DNA from 2 places in the Streptomyces sp. CA-278952 genome. Region 1 is predicted to be linked to the other one. Evidence: riboswitches for the same ligand, from Rfam matches in the RefSeq annotation. Region 1 holds a riboswitch; the other holds the start of a gene.
The links. A riboswitch is a leader RNA that binds a small molecule or an ion and turns the genes downstream of it on or off. The one in region 1 is predicted to bind S-adenosylmethionine.
Positions count from the first base shown of each region.

Region 2: another riboswitch for S-adenosylmethionine. It lies ahead of N7925_RS27550 (aminotransferase class V-fold PLP-dependent enzyme); the one in region 1 lies ahead of thrC (threonine synthase).

Region 1 covers NZ_CP112880.1:3,501,580-3,509,422, reverse strand. The annotation lists gene otsB (trehalose-phosphatase) at 1-704, shown strand, start outside; gene N7925_RS15635 (alpha,alpha-trehalose-phosphate synthase (UDP-forming)) at 790-2,214, opposite strand; gene N7925_RS15630 (glucosyl-3-phosphoglycerate synthase) at 2,279-3,229, opposite strand; SAM riboswitch class I at 3,384-3,511, shown strand; gene thrC (threonine synthase) at 3,531-4,832, shown strand; gene N7925_RS15620 (MoaD/ThiS family protein) at 4,862-5,140, shown strand; gene N7925_RS15615 (cold-shock protein) at 5,584-5,790, shown strand; gene groL (chaperonin GroEL) at 6,240-7,843, shown strand, end outside.
Region 2 covers NZ_CP112880.1:6,228,340-6,236,182, reverse strand. The annotation lists gene N7925_RS27575 (C40 family peptidase) at 1-8, opposite strand, end outside; gene N7925_RS27570 (NYN domain-containing protein) at 301-1,662, opposite strand; gene N7925_RS27565 (hypothetical protein) at 1,702-1,944, opposite strand; gene N7925_RS27560 (rhomboid family intramembrane serine protease) at 2,138-2,887, shown strand; gene N7925_RS27555 (Lrp/AsnC family transcriptional regulator) at 2,884-3,165, shown strand; gene N7925_RS27550 (aminotransferase class V-fold PLP-dependent enzyme) at 3,228-4,616, opposite strand; SAM riboswitch class IV at 4,794-4,911, opposite strand; gene trpD (anthranilate phosphoribosyltransferase) at 5,018-6,082, opposite strand; gene qcrB (cytochrome bc1 complex cytochrome b subunit) at 6,206-7,843, opposite strand, start outside.

The DNA of each region.
Region 1 (7,843 bases):
CCCGCGCCCACCCCGGCACCGTCACCGCGCTCGCCGCGCTCGCGCCGAAGGTCGCCGCCATCGCCGTGATCACCGGCCGCCCGGCGGGCGTCGCGGTCCGCTACGGAGGCTTCGCGGGCGTCCCCGGTCTGGAGCACCTCGTCGTGCTCGGGCACTACGGCGCCGAACGCTGGGACGCCGTGACCGGCACCGTGAACGCCCCCGCCCCCCACCCCGGTGTCGCCGCCGCTCGGGCCGAACTCCCGGGCGTACTGCACGAGCTCGACTCCTGGCACGGCACCTGGATCGAGGAGAAGGGGCAGGCCGTCGCCGTCCACACCCGGCGCGCGCAGGACCCGCAGGCGGCCTTCGAGACACTGCGCGGCCCCCTCGGCGAGCTGGCCGCGAAGCACGGGCTGATCGTCGAACCGGGCCGTCTGGTCCTGGAGTTGCGCCCGCCCGGCATGGACAAGGGCGTCGCGCTCGCCACGTTCGTCGCCGAGCTGGACGCCGAGTCCGTCATCTACGCGGGCGACGACCTCGGGGACCTCGCCGCGTTCGCCGCGGTGGAGAAGCTGCGGACCGAGGGCCCGGACGGCATCCCCGGCCTCTTGGTGTGCAGCGGCAGCACCGAGGTGCCCGAACTGGCCGAGCGCGCGGACCTTTCGGTGCCGGGCCCGGCCGCCGTGGTGGACTTCTTGGCGGCGTTGGCCGAGCGGCTCTGAGCCGAGTCAGGTCGCCCTGAGCGTCGATTCAGGCGGTTCCGAGCCGAGTGAAGCGGCTCTGAGCCGCGTCAGGAGACCGGCCTGCTCACCCCTGCCGCAGCGCCTCCAGCTGGTCCAGGAACCACTGCTGGGGCGGCAGCGCGGTCGCCGCCTCGGCCAGGCGTTCCGTGCGGCCGGACCGCTCGTCGGCGCTCATCGTCAGTGCCTCGTGCAGGGCCTCGGCCGTGCCCACCACGTCGTACGGGTTCACCACGATCGCGTCCTCGCCCAGCTCCTCGTACGCCCCCGCCTCCCGTGACAGCACCAGCGCGCAGCCGTGGTCGGAGACGACCGGGACCTCCTTGGCCACCAGGTTCATCCCGTCGCGGATCGGGTTGACCAGCGCCACGTCCGCCAGCCGGTACGCGGCCAGCGAGCGAGCGAAGTCGTCCTTGACGTGGAGGACGACCGGCGTCCAGGTCTCGGTGCCGTACGACTGGTTGATCTCCGTGGCCAGGGTCTGCACCGCCGCCGTGTAGTCCCGGTAGACGGCGAGGTCCTGCCGCGAGGGGTAGGCGAAGGCGATGTGCACGACGCGCTCGCGCCACTCGGGGTGGGCGTCCAGCAGGGCCCGGTACGCGTGCAGGCCGCGCACGATGTTCTTGGACAGCTCGGTGCGGTCCACCCGGACGATGGTCTTCCGGCCCTCGCCCACCTGCTCCCGCAGCGTCGCCATCCGCTCGTCCACGTCGGCCTCGTGCGAGCGCCGGCGCAGGAAGTCCGCGTCGGCCCCCAGGCCGTGCACCCCGACCCTGGTCCGGCCCGTCCCGCCGAGGATCTCCGTGCAGCAGCCGATGAACGCGTCCGCCCAGCGGCGGGTCAGGAACGCGGCCCGGTCCGCGCCGAGGATGCCACGCAGCAACTGCTCCGCGATGTCGTCGGGCAGCAGCCGGTAGTAGTCGACGGGCGCCCACGGGGTGTGCGAGAAGTGGCCGATCCTGAGGTCCGGGCGCAGCTCACGGAGCATGCCGGGGACCAGGGCCAGGTGGTAGTCCTGGACGAGGACCGACGCCCCGGGGCCCGCCTCCTCGGCGAGCGCCTCGGCGAAGGCCCGGTTGTACGTCTCGTAGGAGGCCCACTGGCGGCGGAACTCCGCGTCGAAGACCGGCTCCACGGGCGTCTGGTAGAGCAGGTGGTGGACGAACCACAGCACCGAGTTGGCGATGCCGTTGTACGCGTCGGCGTGCACCTCGGCGTCGATGTCGAGCATCCGCACGCCCGCCTCGCCGACCCCGCGCCGCACCGCCTCGCGGTCCCCGTCGCCGAGGGCCGCGCAGACCCACAGCTTGTCGTCGACGGCGCTCAGCCCGGAGACGAGCCCGCCGCCGCCGCGCTTGGCGTCGAGCGTCCCGTCCTCGCCGAGGGTGTACGAGACGGGGCCGCGGTTGGACGCGACGAGGACCTGGGCCGTGGAGGCGGCCGCGGATCCGGGTTCGGGTGCGGGTGCGTGTTCGGCGTGCTCGGAGACCATGTAGCGGAACCTAGCCCGTTCGGGAAGCCCCCAAACGCCTCAGGGCGTCATGCGGCCCACCGCCTCACGCCGCGTGGCGCTCCGCGTACTCCGCGATCTCCCGCATCGGCGGGCGCTCCTCCGTGTCCACCGCATGGGTGCGGGGCACGAAGCCGTCCTCGCCGCGCTCGAACTGGGTCAGCGCGGGCCGCACCAGATGGCCCCGGGAGAGCCGCAGCTGCGCCGTGCGGTAGATCGCCGCCGCCATCCGGCCCAGCGCCTGCCCGTCCTGGTGGCGGTGGACGCGCACGCCGACGTCGACCTGGCCCAGCGCGTCCAGGCCCACCGTGTGCAGCGCGTCCACCAGCAGGCCCAGCTCCACTCCGTAACCGACCGGGAACGGCAGCCGCTCCAGCAGGGACCGCCGCACCGCGTACTCACCGCCCAGCGGCTGTACGAACCCGGCCAGCTGGGGCCAGTGCAGATTGAGCAGCGGGCGTGCCACCAGCTCGGTGACCCGACCGCCCTGACCTGCCCTGTCACCGAGCGGGCGGTCGTACATCGCCTTGACGAACTGGACGGACGGGTCGGTGAGCAGGGGTCCGACCGTGCCCGAGACGAAGTCCGCGGAGAAGTCCCTGAGGTCGGCGTCGATGAAGCACACGATCTCGCCGCTGGTCACCAGGAGTGACCGCCACAGCACCTCGCCCTTCCCGGGCAGGGCCGGGATCCGGGGCAGGATCGCGTCCCGGTGGACCACCCGGGCACCCGCCGCCCGGGCCACGGCGGCGGTGGCGTCGGTGGAGCCGGAGTCGATCACCACGAGTTCGTCGACGAGCCGGACCTTCTCCATCAGCTCCCGGCGGATCGTCGCCACGATCGCGCCGACCGTGGCCTCCTCGTTCAGCGCGGGCAGCACCACGCTCACGGACGTGCGGTGCGGATCGGTGTCCCGGGCGTCGGTGAGCCGGTTCAGCGGGCGGTCGCCGGACGACCAGGAACGCCTGGTCAGCCAGCGTTCCACCTCTTCGAGCACGGTCGGCACTCCCTGTGTGTGATCCATCTCGCGGTTCGGACGACTATCTCAACGGTCCGGTGCTTCGGTTACAGTCTTGAACAACGCGGATGGCCGTCGCATGTCGGGGTCGGAGCGCACATAAACGCCTGGATCGAAGATCCAGCGCCATAAGAGCTCATCCAGAGGGACTGAGGGAACGGCCCGTTGAAGTCCCGGCAACCCTCCTGCCGACCGCGAGGTCACGGTGGGGAAGGTGCCAATTCCGTCTTGCGGCGAAATGCGTCGCAGGGAAGATGAGGAGAAAGGGACCTCCGCCATCATGGCTGTTCAGACCGTTGCAGGTAGCACCGCTTCTTCCGCCCCGGCCGCCGATCTCGGCCCCGCCGCGGCGCTTTCCTGCCGCGAGTGCGGCGAGCGTTTCGAGCTCGGCCCCCTTTTCGCCTGTGCGTCCTGTTTCGGGCCGCTGGAAGTGGCCTACGAGCTGCCCACCGGCTCCCCGGAGGAGCTGCGGAAGCGCATCGAGGCCGGCCCGAACAACATCTGGCGCTACGCCCCGCTGCTGCCGGTGCCCGCGGACGTCGCGGAGAAGCCCAACATCAACCCCGGCTTCACCAAGCTCGTCAAGGCCGACAACCTCGCCCGTGAGCTGGGCGTCACCGGCGGCCTGTACGTGAAGGACGACTCCGGCAACCCGACGCACTCCTTCAAGGACCGCGTCGTCGCCATCGCCGTGGAGGCCGCCCGCGCCTTCGGCTTCACCACCCTCTCCTGCTCCTCCACGGGCAACCTGGCCGGAGCCGTCGGCGCCGCCGCCGCCCGGGCCGGACTGCGCTCCTGCGTGTTCATCCCGCACGACCTGGAGCAGGGCAAGGTCGTCATGGCCGCGGTGTACGGCGGTGAACTGGTCGGCATCGAGGGCAACTACGACGACGTCAACCGCTTCTGCTCCGAGCTCATCGGCGATCCGCTCGGCGAGGGCTGGGGCTTCGTCAACGTCAACCTGCGCCCGTACTACGGCGAGGGCTCCAAGACGCTGGCGTACGAGATCTGCGAGCAGCTCGGCTGGCGGCTGCCCGACCAGATCGTCATCCCGATCGCGTCCGGCTCCCAGCTCACCAAGATCGACAAGGGGTTCCAGGAGCTGATCAAGCTCGGCCTCGTCGAGGACCGGCCGTACAAGATCTTCGGCGCCCAGGCCGAGGGCTGCTCCCCGGTCTCCGCCGCCTTCAAGGCCGGTCACGACGTCGTACGGCCCCAGAAGCCGAACACCATCGCCAAGTCGCTGGCCATCGGCAACCCGGCGGACGGCCCGTACGTCCTGGACATCGCCCGCCGCACCGGCGGCGCGGTGGAGGACGTGACCGACGAGCAGGTCGTCGACGCGATCAAGCTGCTGGCGCGCACCGAGGGCATCTTCGGCGAGACGGCGGGCGGCGTGACGCTCGGCGTGACGAAGAAGCTCATCGAGGCGGGCGTCATCGACCCGGCGCTCACCACCGTCGTCCTGAACACCGGCGACGGCCTCAAGACGCTGGACGCGGTCTCCGCGACCTCGCAGGCCACGGCGACCATCAAGCCGAGCCTGGACGCGTTCCGCGCCGCGGGCCTCGCCGCCGGCTGATCACCCGAGACTTCAGGAAGGCACCCACCATGAGCGTCAAGGTCCGTATCCCCACCATCCTCCGTACGTACACGGGCGGCCAGGCCGAGGTCCCGGCGGAGGGCGCCAAGCTCTCCGAGGTCATCGAGTCCCTGGAGAAGGACCACCCGGGCATCGCGGCCCGCGTCCTGGACGACCAGGGCAAGCTGCGCCGCTTCGTGAACGTGTACGTCAACGACGACGACGTGCGCTTCGAGGGCGGCCTGGACGCGGCCACGCCCGACGGCGCGGGCGTCTCGATCATCCCCGCGGTCGCCGGCGGCTGCTGAACCGTCAAGGGCCGCTGCGCGGCGGCCCACCGCACCTCTGAGTGACCACAGTTGCCCCCTCCGCGAGACAAGCGGAGGGGGCAATTCTGCATGGTTGAGCACGGTACAGTTGGGGAAGCCCCGTCCGCTGCTCGTGCCGCCCGCATATGTGAATGCGCCCGGCCCCGATAAGAAGCAGCCAAAGTACGTGAACCTCTTGCGGCATAAGTGCCCTTTGTCTGGCCCGACTTGCCCGCAAATCTCAGCAAACCCGCATATTCGCGTGTTCTTCCGTGCCCGGAATTCTCGTCCGATTGACCTGTTGCAGAGGGCAGTTGGGCGGATACATTCGGCCGCGGTCGACGCGCTGCGGCGCCGCCCACCCTCTCCTGTCGGGGGGTGAGTTCCGACCCGGGTCCGCGAAGTGCGGTCCCGTGCAAGGGCCAGTAATAGGGGAGTTAGGCATGGCTCAGGGCACCGTCAAGTGGTTCAACGCGGAGAAGGGGTACGGCTTCATCGCGGTCGACGGTGGTGCGGATGTTTTCGTCCACTACAGCGCGATCCAGATGGACGGGTACCGCACCCTCGAAGAGGGTCAGCGAGTTGAATTCGAGATCTCGCAGGGCCAGAAGGGGCCCCAGGCCGACATGGTCAAGCTCGCCGTCGGCTGAGCTCGGCGCGGTCGTCCGACGACACTACTCACGCACGCAGGGCCCGGCCCCCGGATCAGGGGACCGGGCCCTTCGTGCGTCCCGGCGGCCCTGCGACCGGGAGGAGCGTGCAGCCGTCCCCATCCGATGCGCGCTGCCGTCCCCGTCCAAGGCGTACTGCCGTCCCCGCCGTCCCCATCCGAGGCGCGCCCCCGTCCCCGTCCGAGGCGCGCCCCTGTCCGCCTCCGAGGCGCGCCGCTGTCCACATCCGGAGAGGGACGCTTGCACTCGCAGGGGTCGAGTGCTAATCATTGGCGTTAGCACTCTCCAGGTGAGAGTGACAGAAACTTGGACCGGGCCGGTGAGGCCCGCAGGCGCGGTGGGGCAAGGAACCACCACGCAGGCAGGCCGTCCGTCGCGGGCGCCTCTCGGTCCGGAGAATCCACCCCTGTCCGGGAGGACCACTTCACATGGCCAAGATCATCGCGTTCGACGAGGAGGCACGGCGCGGTCTCGAGCGCGGGATGAACCAGCTCGCCGACGCCGTCAAGGTCACCCTCGGCCCCAAGGGCCGTAACGTCGTCCTCGAGAAGAAGTGGGGCGCGCCCACGATCACCAACGATGGTGTTTCCATCGCCAAGGAGATCGAGCTCGAGGACCCGTACGAGAAGATCGGTGCGGAGCTGGTCAAGGAGGTCGCCAAGAAGACGGACGACGTCGCCGGCGACGGTACGACCACCGCCACCGTTCTGGCTCAGGCTCTCGTCCGCGAGGGCCTGCGCAACGTCGCCGCAGGCGCCAACCCGATGGCCCTCAAGCGGGGCATCGAGAAGGCCGTCGAGGCCGTCTCCGCCGCTCTGCTGGAGCAGGCCAAGGACGTGGAGACCAAGGAGCAGATCGCTTCGACCGCCTCCATCTCCGCCGCCGACACCGAGATCGGCGCCAAGATCGCCGAGGCGATGGACAAGGTCGGCAAGGAAGGCGTCATCACCGTCGAGGAGTCCCAGACCTTCGGTCTGGAGCTCGAGCTCACCGAGGGTATGCGCTTCGACAAGGGCTACATCTCGGCGTACTTCGCGACCGACATGGAGCGTATGGAGGCGTCGCTCGACGACCCGTACATCCTGATCGTCAACTCGAAGATCGCCAGCGTCAAGGACCTGATCCCGCTGCTGGAGAAGGTCATGCAGTCGGGCAAGCCCCTGCTGATCATCGCCGAGGACGTCGAGGGCGAGGCGCTCTCCACCCTGGTCGTCAACAAGATCAAGGGCACGTTCAAGTCCGTCGCCGTCAAGGCCCCGGGCTTCGGCGACCGCCGCAAGGCCATGCTCGCGGACATCGCCATCCTCACCGGTGGCACCGTGATCTCCGAGGAGGTCGGTCTCAAGCTGGAGAACGCCGGCCTGGACCTGCTCGGCCGTGCCCGCAAGGTCGTCATCACCAAGGACGAGACCACGATCGTCGACGGCGCCGGTGACAGCGACCAGGTTCAGGGTCGCGTCAAGCAGATCCGCGCCGAGATCGAGAACTCCGACTCGGACTACGACCGCGAGAAGCTCCAGGAGCGTCTGGCGAAGCTGGCCGGCGGCGTGGCCGTCATCAAGGCCGGCGCCGCCACCGAGGTGGAGCTCAAGGAGCGCAAGCACCGCATCGAGGACGCGGTGCGCAACGCCAAGGCCGCCGTCGAGGAGGGCATCGTCGCCGGTGGTGGCGTGGCTCTGCTCCAGGCCTCGGCCGTCTTCGAGAAGCTCGACCTCACGGGCGACGAGGCGACCGGCGCCAACGCCGTGAAGCTCGCGCTGGAGGCCCCGCTCAAGCAGATCGCCGTCAACGGTGGTCTCGAGGGTGGCGTCGTCGTGGAGAAGGTCCGCAACCTGCCGATCGGTCACGGCCTCAACGCCGCGACCGGTGAGTACGTCGACATGATCGCCGAGGGCATCATCGACCCGGCGAAGGTCACGCGCTCCGCTCTGCAGAACGCCGCGTCCATCGCCGCGCTCTTCCTCACCACCGAGGCCGTCATCGCCGACAAGCCCGAGAAGGCCGGCGCGGCCGCTCCGGGCGGCATGCCGGG
Region 2 (7,843 bases), 2.7 Mb from region 1:
GACGCCACGAAGGCGAGCTCCTTCTTCCTCAGAGCCGCCTACCGGGCTGTGGGGGAAAGATTCCCCGGCTCCGTGCACATGACGGACTCGGCGGTTCCTTCGCCGTCACCCCCGATGGGTGATCAACCGTGCGAAGGTTCGAGGCCTGACCCTAGTGACCATCTTGTGATCAGTTCAAATCCTCACAGGATTTTTCTCGTCACACCGGGCACTTCTTTACTCTCACTCCACCGCGTGTAGCGGCGACTTGACGGTACGTTCCCAGAAATACGGCATGCCACACATGTCGCGCATATCCCGCTAGACGCGCGAAAGGCGCTTGAGGAGCAAGACGGACGCGACCGGTCGCGCACCGGCCTTGGCCACGCCGTCCGCCACCTCCCGGTCGGTGGAGACGACCACCACGGGCCGCCCCGGCGGTTCCGCGCGGGCCAGTTGGCGGATCAGCTCGTCCGCCGTGACCCCGGCCTTGCTGAACAGCACCCGTACGCCCCGGGGCGGGGCCAGCAGCACCGGGGCGGCCAGTTCGGCCCCGTCGAAGACGCAGGTCATCTCGGCGCCGGTCTGCGCCGCGAGCACCGAGAGCCCGCCCAGCAGCCGCAACCGCTGCTTCTCCAGCGGCATCTGGGGATAGCCGGTCTTGGTGACGTTGTAGCCGTCCACGATGAGGTGGGCCTGTGGCAGCGCCAGCAGCTGGTCCAGCAGCGCCGGATCGGTCTCCGAAAGGGCCCTGGCCGCAATGTCCTTGGGTGACATCCGGCCGGGCTCCACCGCGTCCACGGTGTCGGCGGGACGTGTCGTCGCCGGGGGAAGCGCCAGCTCCCGCCGCAGCCCCGAGGCCGCGTCCAGCACGGTGTCCAGGAGCAGCCGCAGCCGCATGTCCTCCACCGAGCGGCCCTCACGCGCGGCCCGGCGGCTGGCCTCCAGGGCCGCCTCGGCCTCCCCCAGCCGCCCCTTGAGCCGGCGCGACTCGCTCTCCGCGGCGGAGAGCTGGGCGGCCGAATCGGCACGTGCGGTGTCGGCCTCGGCGGCGCCGCGGCGCAGGGCGGCCTCGCCGCGCTTCACCTCGCTCAGCGCGCTGCGCAGCTTGCGGTGCAGCGACTCGGCCTCCTTGCGGGCCGCCTCCAGCTCGGTGCGCAGCCGCTCGGTCTCGGCGCGGGTGTGGGCGCGGGCCCGCTCCAGCTCCTCGCGCAGGTGCTCCAGTTCGCGCCGGGTCTCCTCGTCGGCCCGTTCCGCGTCGGCGCGCTGGACCTCCTCGCCGGCCGATTCGACCAGCTTGACCCAGCCGACCGGGCGCAGCACGTAGGCGGCCGCGGCCACATCGAGGGGATCGGCGGCGGCGGGCGGCGAACCCGCCTCCAGCGCGCCGGTCAGCTCGGGCTGGGACTGGCCGAGCCGCTCTCCGATGCGCTGCCGGAAGAGGGCGTCGCTCTCGAGGGCGGCGGCCATCGCGTTCCCCGCGAACTTCGCCCGCCGGGTCGGGGTGAACCGGGCGTACTGTCGTAGCTGGGCGGGCAGTTCGGAGACGGTCAGGCCACCGAAGGCGTCCGAGACCAGCGCGATCACCCGCCGTCGCACACCCTCGGGCAGCGGACGGCCGAGCACCTCCGCACCGCCGTCGGCCTCATCGGCCGGTCCGGCGCCGCTGGTCGGCTGATCCACCGTCCGTCACCCCATAGATATGTCGAAGGGTGCGCTCCCTCAGGAAGCGGCACCCGGCCTGTCCACCAGTTCGATCTGGTCCACCGCGTTGCACCAACGACAGCGGACCGACTCGATGGTCTCACTGACGACCTCCCGCTCCTCGACACTCGACTCACCGGCCAGGTCGAGGTGCACGTACTCCACGACCTTGGAGGAGCGGGTCACGTCGAAGCGCGTGAGATTGCCGCACAGCGTGCAGCGCCAGCGGGTCGAGTCGGTCGGCAGGGGAACCGTCGTCATCGTTGGGTCCTCTTTCGTCGTCGCCAGAAGCCCGCGCCGGGCGCGCCGCCGCGTCTCCACCTGTCTACGTCAAGGAACTCGCGGTGCGCCGTCGAACTGCGGAAGTCCTGGCGTAACCCTACGGCCTTGCGTATAGGCATCGGCACGGCGAGGCGCTCCGTCCGGTTCTCCACCGGTACGTCATGCTCTGTACATGATCGATGGGCGGCAGGCCGACCGGCGGACCACGGCGGGGAGGATCCGGGACGCGGCGGCGTCGAGCGGCGCTCCGGTCACGTACGGACTGATCGCCGTCTGCGGGGTGATCTTCCTGATCAGCCCGCTCTCCGGGTTCGGCGGCGCCGCCTACGGGAGCGAGGATGCGCTGCTCGCCGCGCAGGCCGGGTACTTCGAGCGGTGGGGAGTGATCCCCGCCGAGCTGTGGCAGGGGTCCGCGCATGCGCTGATCACACCGTTCACCGCGCTGTTCGTGCACGGCAGCTGGCTGCACCTGCTGGGGAACCTGCTGTTCCTGTACGTGTTCGGCGCGATGGCCGAGGAGCGCATGGGCCGGGTGCGGTTCGCCCTGTTCTACGTGGGCTGCGGCTATGTCGCGCTGGTCTGCTACGCGGCGGCGCACGCGGACTCCGGGCAGACGCTGGTGGGGGCGTCGGGGGCGATCTCCGCGGTGCTCGGCGCGTTCCTCCACCTGTTCCCCAGGACCCGGGTGACCAGCCTGTTCCCGTTCCTCTTCTTCCTGCCGCTGCGCTTCCCCGCCTGGATGGTGCTGGTCTTCTGGTTCGGGCTCCAGTGGGCGGCCGCGCAGGGCGCGGGCAGCGGTCCCGGGGTGGCGTACCTGGCGCATGTGGCGGGCTTCGCGGCCGGATTCCTGTGCGCCTGGGTGAGTTATGGGCGGAGAGCTAGAGTGAAGGTTCCAGCCACCGAGGGAGACAGCCAGCCGTGATCACCGCGATCGTGCTCATCAAGACCAGCGTGGACCGGATTCCGGAGATCGCCGAGGCCATCGCCGCGCTGGACAGTGTCAGCGAGGTCTTCTCCGTCACCGGCACCTACGACCTGATCGCCATGGTCCGGGTCGCCAGGCACGACGACCTCGCCGATGTCATCCCCGGCCGGATCAGCAAGATCCCGGGCGTCGAGGGCACCGACACCCACGTGGCGTTCCGTACGTACTCCCAGCACGACCTGGAAGCGGCCTTCGCCATCGGCCTCGACGCGTAGGGCCTCTCGTTCGGCTCGGGCCGGGGACGGGCGGTGCTCCTGTCCCCGGCCGAGGTGTTTCATCAGGACGTGTAGACCTGGGCGGCTTCGCCGCGGTCCGGGACGCAGCGGCCGTCCTCGGTGCGGTAGTTCCACCGGGCGCCCTCACGGACCAGCTCGGAGACCGCGCGAAGGAACCGCTCGATGTGCTCGTCGGGCGTACCGGCGCCGAAGCTGACGCGGATCGCGTTGAGGGATCGCTCGCCCGGCTCGGCCTCCGGCGCGCCGCACTCGCCCGGGTCCTGCGGGTCGCTGCCGAGCAGGGTGCGCACCAGCGGGTGGGCGCAGAAGAGGCCGTCGCGCACGCCGATGCCGTACTCGGCGGAGAGGGCGGCGGCGAAGTGCGAGCTGTTCCAGCCGCGCACCACGAAGGAGATGACGCCGACCCGGGGGGCGTCGTCGCCGAACAGCGAGAGCACCCGCACCTCGGGCACCTCGGCGAGCCCCTCGCGGACCCGGCCCACCAGCTCCTGCTCCCGGGCGACCAGGCCCTCGAAGCCGGCCTCGGTCAGGGCCTTGCAGGCGGAGGCGATGGAGTAGACGCCGATGACGTTCGGCGAACCGGCCTCGTGGCGGGCGGCCGTGGTGTGCCAGTCGACGTCCACGCCGCCGTCGGCGCGCCGGGCGACCTTGCGGGACGCGCCGCCGCCGGCGAGGTACGGCTCGGCGGCCTGGAGCCAGTCGGCGCGGCCGGCCAGGACACCGGAGCCGAAGGGCGCGTACAGCTTGTGGCCGGAGAACGCGACCCAGTCGACGTCCAGTTCGGCGATGTCCACGGGGTGGTGCGGGGCGAGCTGCGCGGCGTCCAGGACGATCCGGGCGCCGTGCGCGTGGGCGGCGGCGGCCAGTTCCCGCACCGGCCACAGCTCGCCGGTCACGTTGGACGCGCCGGTGACGCAGACGAGGGCGGGGCCGTAGGGGTCGCGGTCGGCGAGCGCGCGCTCCAGGGTCTCGACGGCCTGGGCCGGGGTGCGGGGTGCGTCGAGGTAGGTGACCTGGGCGTCGCGCCAGGGCAGCAGGGACGCGTGGTGCTCGGTCTCGTAGACGAAGACCTGGCAGCCGGCGGGGATCGCGGCGGCCAGCAGGTTGAGGGAGTCGGTCGTGGAGCGGGTGAAGACCACCTGGTCCTCCGCGCGGCAGCCGAGGAACTCCGCGACCGTGCGGCGGCTGTTCTCGAAGAGGTCGGTGGAGAGCTGCGAGAGGTAGCCGGCGCCGCGGTGGACGCTGCCGTAGTACGGGGCGTACGCGGCGACGTCGTCCCAGACCCGCTGGAGGGCCGGGGCGCTGGCGGCGTAGTCGAGCGCGGCGTAGGTGACCTCACCGCCGGTGACGAGCGGGACCGTGACGTTCTGCCCCAGAACGGGCAGTGGGGCACAAACCGACGAGTCGAGGGCAGCGGTGGGGACAGACATGGCGAACTCCCGTAACAGGCAGGCGAAATCCATGCGCCGGCAGTACGCGGCAGCGCAGGGAGGGGAAGAGAAAAGGGTGCGCGGAAGGAGGGCGGTCAGCCCTAGCGCATTCGCTTGCTCACAGAAGACTCCCTAGGGACCAGGACCCCGGGGGCTGGCATCCGCTGGATGCCGAGGGGCCCGCGCTTGCCGCAGACCTCGCTGCCTGCGGCCTGGTCTTCACCCGGGGCACCCCGCCACGGACGGAGGGTTGCCGGACAGCGGGCCGGGGCCGTAGTCGCTGTCACTCATGACCTGCGCAGCATCTTGCCATACGTGTGCACACGCGCAAGGGCGCAGTCCGGCATCCGGACTGCGCCCTGTGTCACACCGTGCGGGCCGCGGGCGGCTCCGTCGCGCGTTCAGGCGTTGCTGGCCGCCACCCAGCGCTCCAGGGCCCGCTTGGCGGCCCCGGAGTCGATGGCCTCGGCCGCGACGAGGATCTTCGCCGCGAGCTGCTCGGTCAGCGTGCCGGGGCCCGGGTCCAGGGCGACCAGGGCCGCCGCCGAGTTGAGCAGCACCGCCTCGCGTACCGCGCCGGCCTCGCCGTCCAGCAGCCGGCGGGCCACATCGGCGTTGTACGAGGCGTCGGCGCCGCGCAGCGCCTCGACGGGGACGATGGGCAGCCCGACGTCGCGCGGGTCGAAGGGCTCCTCGCGGACCGCGCCGTCGCGCACCACCCAGACCCGGGAGGTGGCGGTGGTGGTCAGCTCGTCGAGGCCGTCGTCACCGCGGAAGACCAGCGCCGAGTTGCCCCGGTCGGCCAGCACGCCCGCGACGATGGGCGCCATCCGGGCGTCGGCGACGCCGACCGCCTGGGCACGGACCTGGGCCGGGTTGGTGAGGGGGCCCAGGATGTTGAACGTGGTCTGCGCGCCGAGTTCCTTGCGGGCCTTGGCGGCGTACCGCAGGGCGGGGTGGAACTTCACGGCGAAGCAGAAGGTGATGCCCGCCGCTTCGGCGACCTCGACGACCCGCCGCGGGGTCAGCTCCAGGTTGACGCCGAGCTTCTCCAGTACGTCGGAGGAGCCGCTGGCGGAGGAGGCGGCCCGGTTGCCGTGCTTGACGACCTTGGCGCCGGTGCCGGCGATGACGATCGCGGACATGGTCGAGATGTTGACCGTCCTGGCGAGGTCGCCGCCGGTGCCGACGATGTCGACGGTACGGCCCGGCACGTGGATGGTGTTGGCGTGGGCGTACATCGCGCGGACCAGTCCGGTGACCTCGTCGACGGTCTCGCCCTTGGCCCGCAGCGCGACGGCGAACCCGGCGATCTGCGCGTCGGTGGCCTCGCCGCTCATGATGCGGTCCATGGCCCAGGCGGTCTCCTCGGAGCTGAGGTTCTCGCCGCGCAGGAGGGGGTTCAGGAGGCCGGGCCAGGAACGGTCCGCCACGCTGTCGCCGCCGTTCGGGGTCACAACGTTCATGGTCCGCTCCAGGGTCCACAGCCGGTCAGGAAAGATGGCTCCACCCTATCCAGCCGGGTGGACCGCGAAGAGCCCCGTCCATCGAATGGACGGGGCTCTCGCGGTGGCGATCAGTTCAGGTGATCAGTGGTGGCCGTGGCCCTCGCTGATCTCCTTGTACTCCTCGGGGGTCGCCTTGGGGATCTGGTTCCCGTCGGCGAAGTAACCCTTGCTGAGCTTGGCGCGCAGCTTCTGCACCGGGGAGATCTTGCGCTTGACGCCGTTCTCGTCGACCGCGGGGCCGAGGTCGAGCGGCTGGTACTGCTCGTGCGCCGTGAGCGTGTGCAGCTGCCCGGGGCTGAGCGGCTCGTGGATCTCGACGAACTCACCGTGCGGCAGGCGCTTGATGATGCCGGTCTCGCGACCGTGCAGCACCTTCTCCCGGTCGCGGCGCTGGAGGCCGAGGCAGATCCGCTTGGTGACGATGAACGCGATGACCGGTCCGACGAAGAAGAAGATCCGGACGAACCAGGTGATGGCGTTGATCGACAGGTGGAAGTGCGTGGCCCACAGGTCGTTTCCACCGCCGACGAGGCCGATGAAGTACGCCGTGATCCAGGCGACGCCGAAGCCCGTACGGGTCGGGGCGTTGCGCGGACGGTCCAGGATGTGGTGCTCGCGCTTGTCGCCGGTGACCCAGGACTCGATGAACGGGTACACCGCGATCGCGGTGAGGACCACGCCGAAGCCGACCAGCGGGATGAACACGCCCAGGGCGAGCGTGTGACCCCACAGGTTGATCTCCCAGCCCGGCATCACACGGACCAGTCCCTCGGCGAAGCCCATGTACCAGTCGGGCTGGGCGCCGGTGGAGACCTGGTCGACCCGGTACGGACCGAGGGCCCAGATCGGGTTGATCGTGGCGATGGCGGAGATGGCCGCGATGACGCCGAAGACGAGGAAGAAGAACCCTCCGGCCTTCGCCATGTACACGGGCAGCAGCGGCATGCCGACGACGTTCTTGTTGGTCCGGCCGGGACCCGCGAACTGCGTGTGCTTGTGGTAGAAGACCAGGATCAGGTGCGCCACCAGCAGGCCGAGCATGATGCCCGGCAGCAGGAGGATGTGGATCGAGTAGAACCGGGCCACGAAGTCGTGGCCGGGGAACTCGCCGCCGAACAGGAACATCGAGATGTACGTGCCGACGATCGGCACGGACAGGATCGCGCCCTGGGTGAAGCGGACACCCGTACCGGAGAGCAGGTCGTCCGGGAGGGAGTAGCCGGTGAACCCGGTGAACATGCCGAGCACGAACAGCAGGAAGCCGAAGAGCCAGTTGATCTCGCGCGGCTTGCGGAACGCGCCCGTGAAGAAGACGCGCATCATGTGCACGAACATCGCGGCCAGGAAGATCAGCGCGGCCCAGTGGTGGATCTGCCGGACGAGCAGACCGCCGCGGACCTCGAAGCTGATCTTCAGGGTCGAGGCGTAGGCCTCGGACATCCGGATGCCCTGCATGGGCTCGTACGGACCGTGGTAGACGATCTCGCCCATGCTCGGCTGGAAGAACAGCGTCAGATACACACCCGTGAGGATGATGATGATGAAGCTGTAGAGCGCGACCTCACCGAGCATGAAGGACCAGTGGTCCGGGAAGATCTTGCGCATGTTGGCCTTGGCGAGGCCGTAGATGCCCAGCCGGCCGTCCGCCCAGTCGGCCACCCGCTCGCCGGCCGGAGCCTTGCGCCCGCTCGCCGGTCCGGCGGCGGAGGGGTTCTTGGT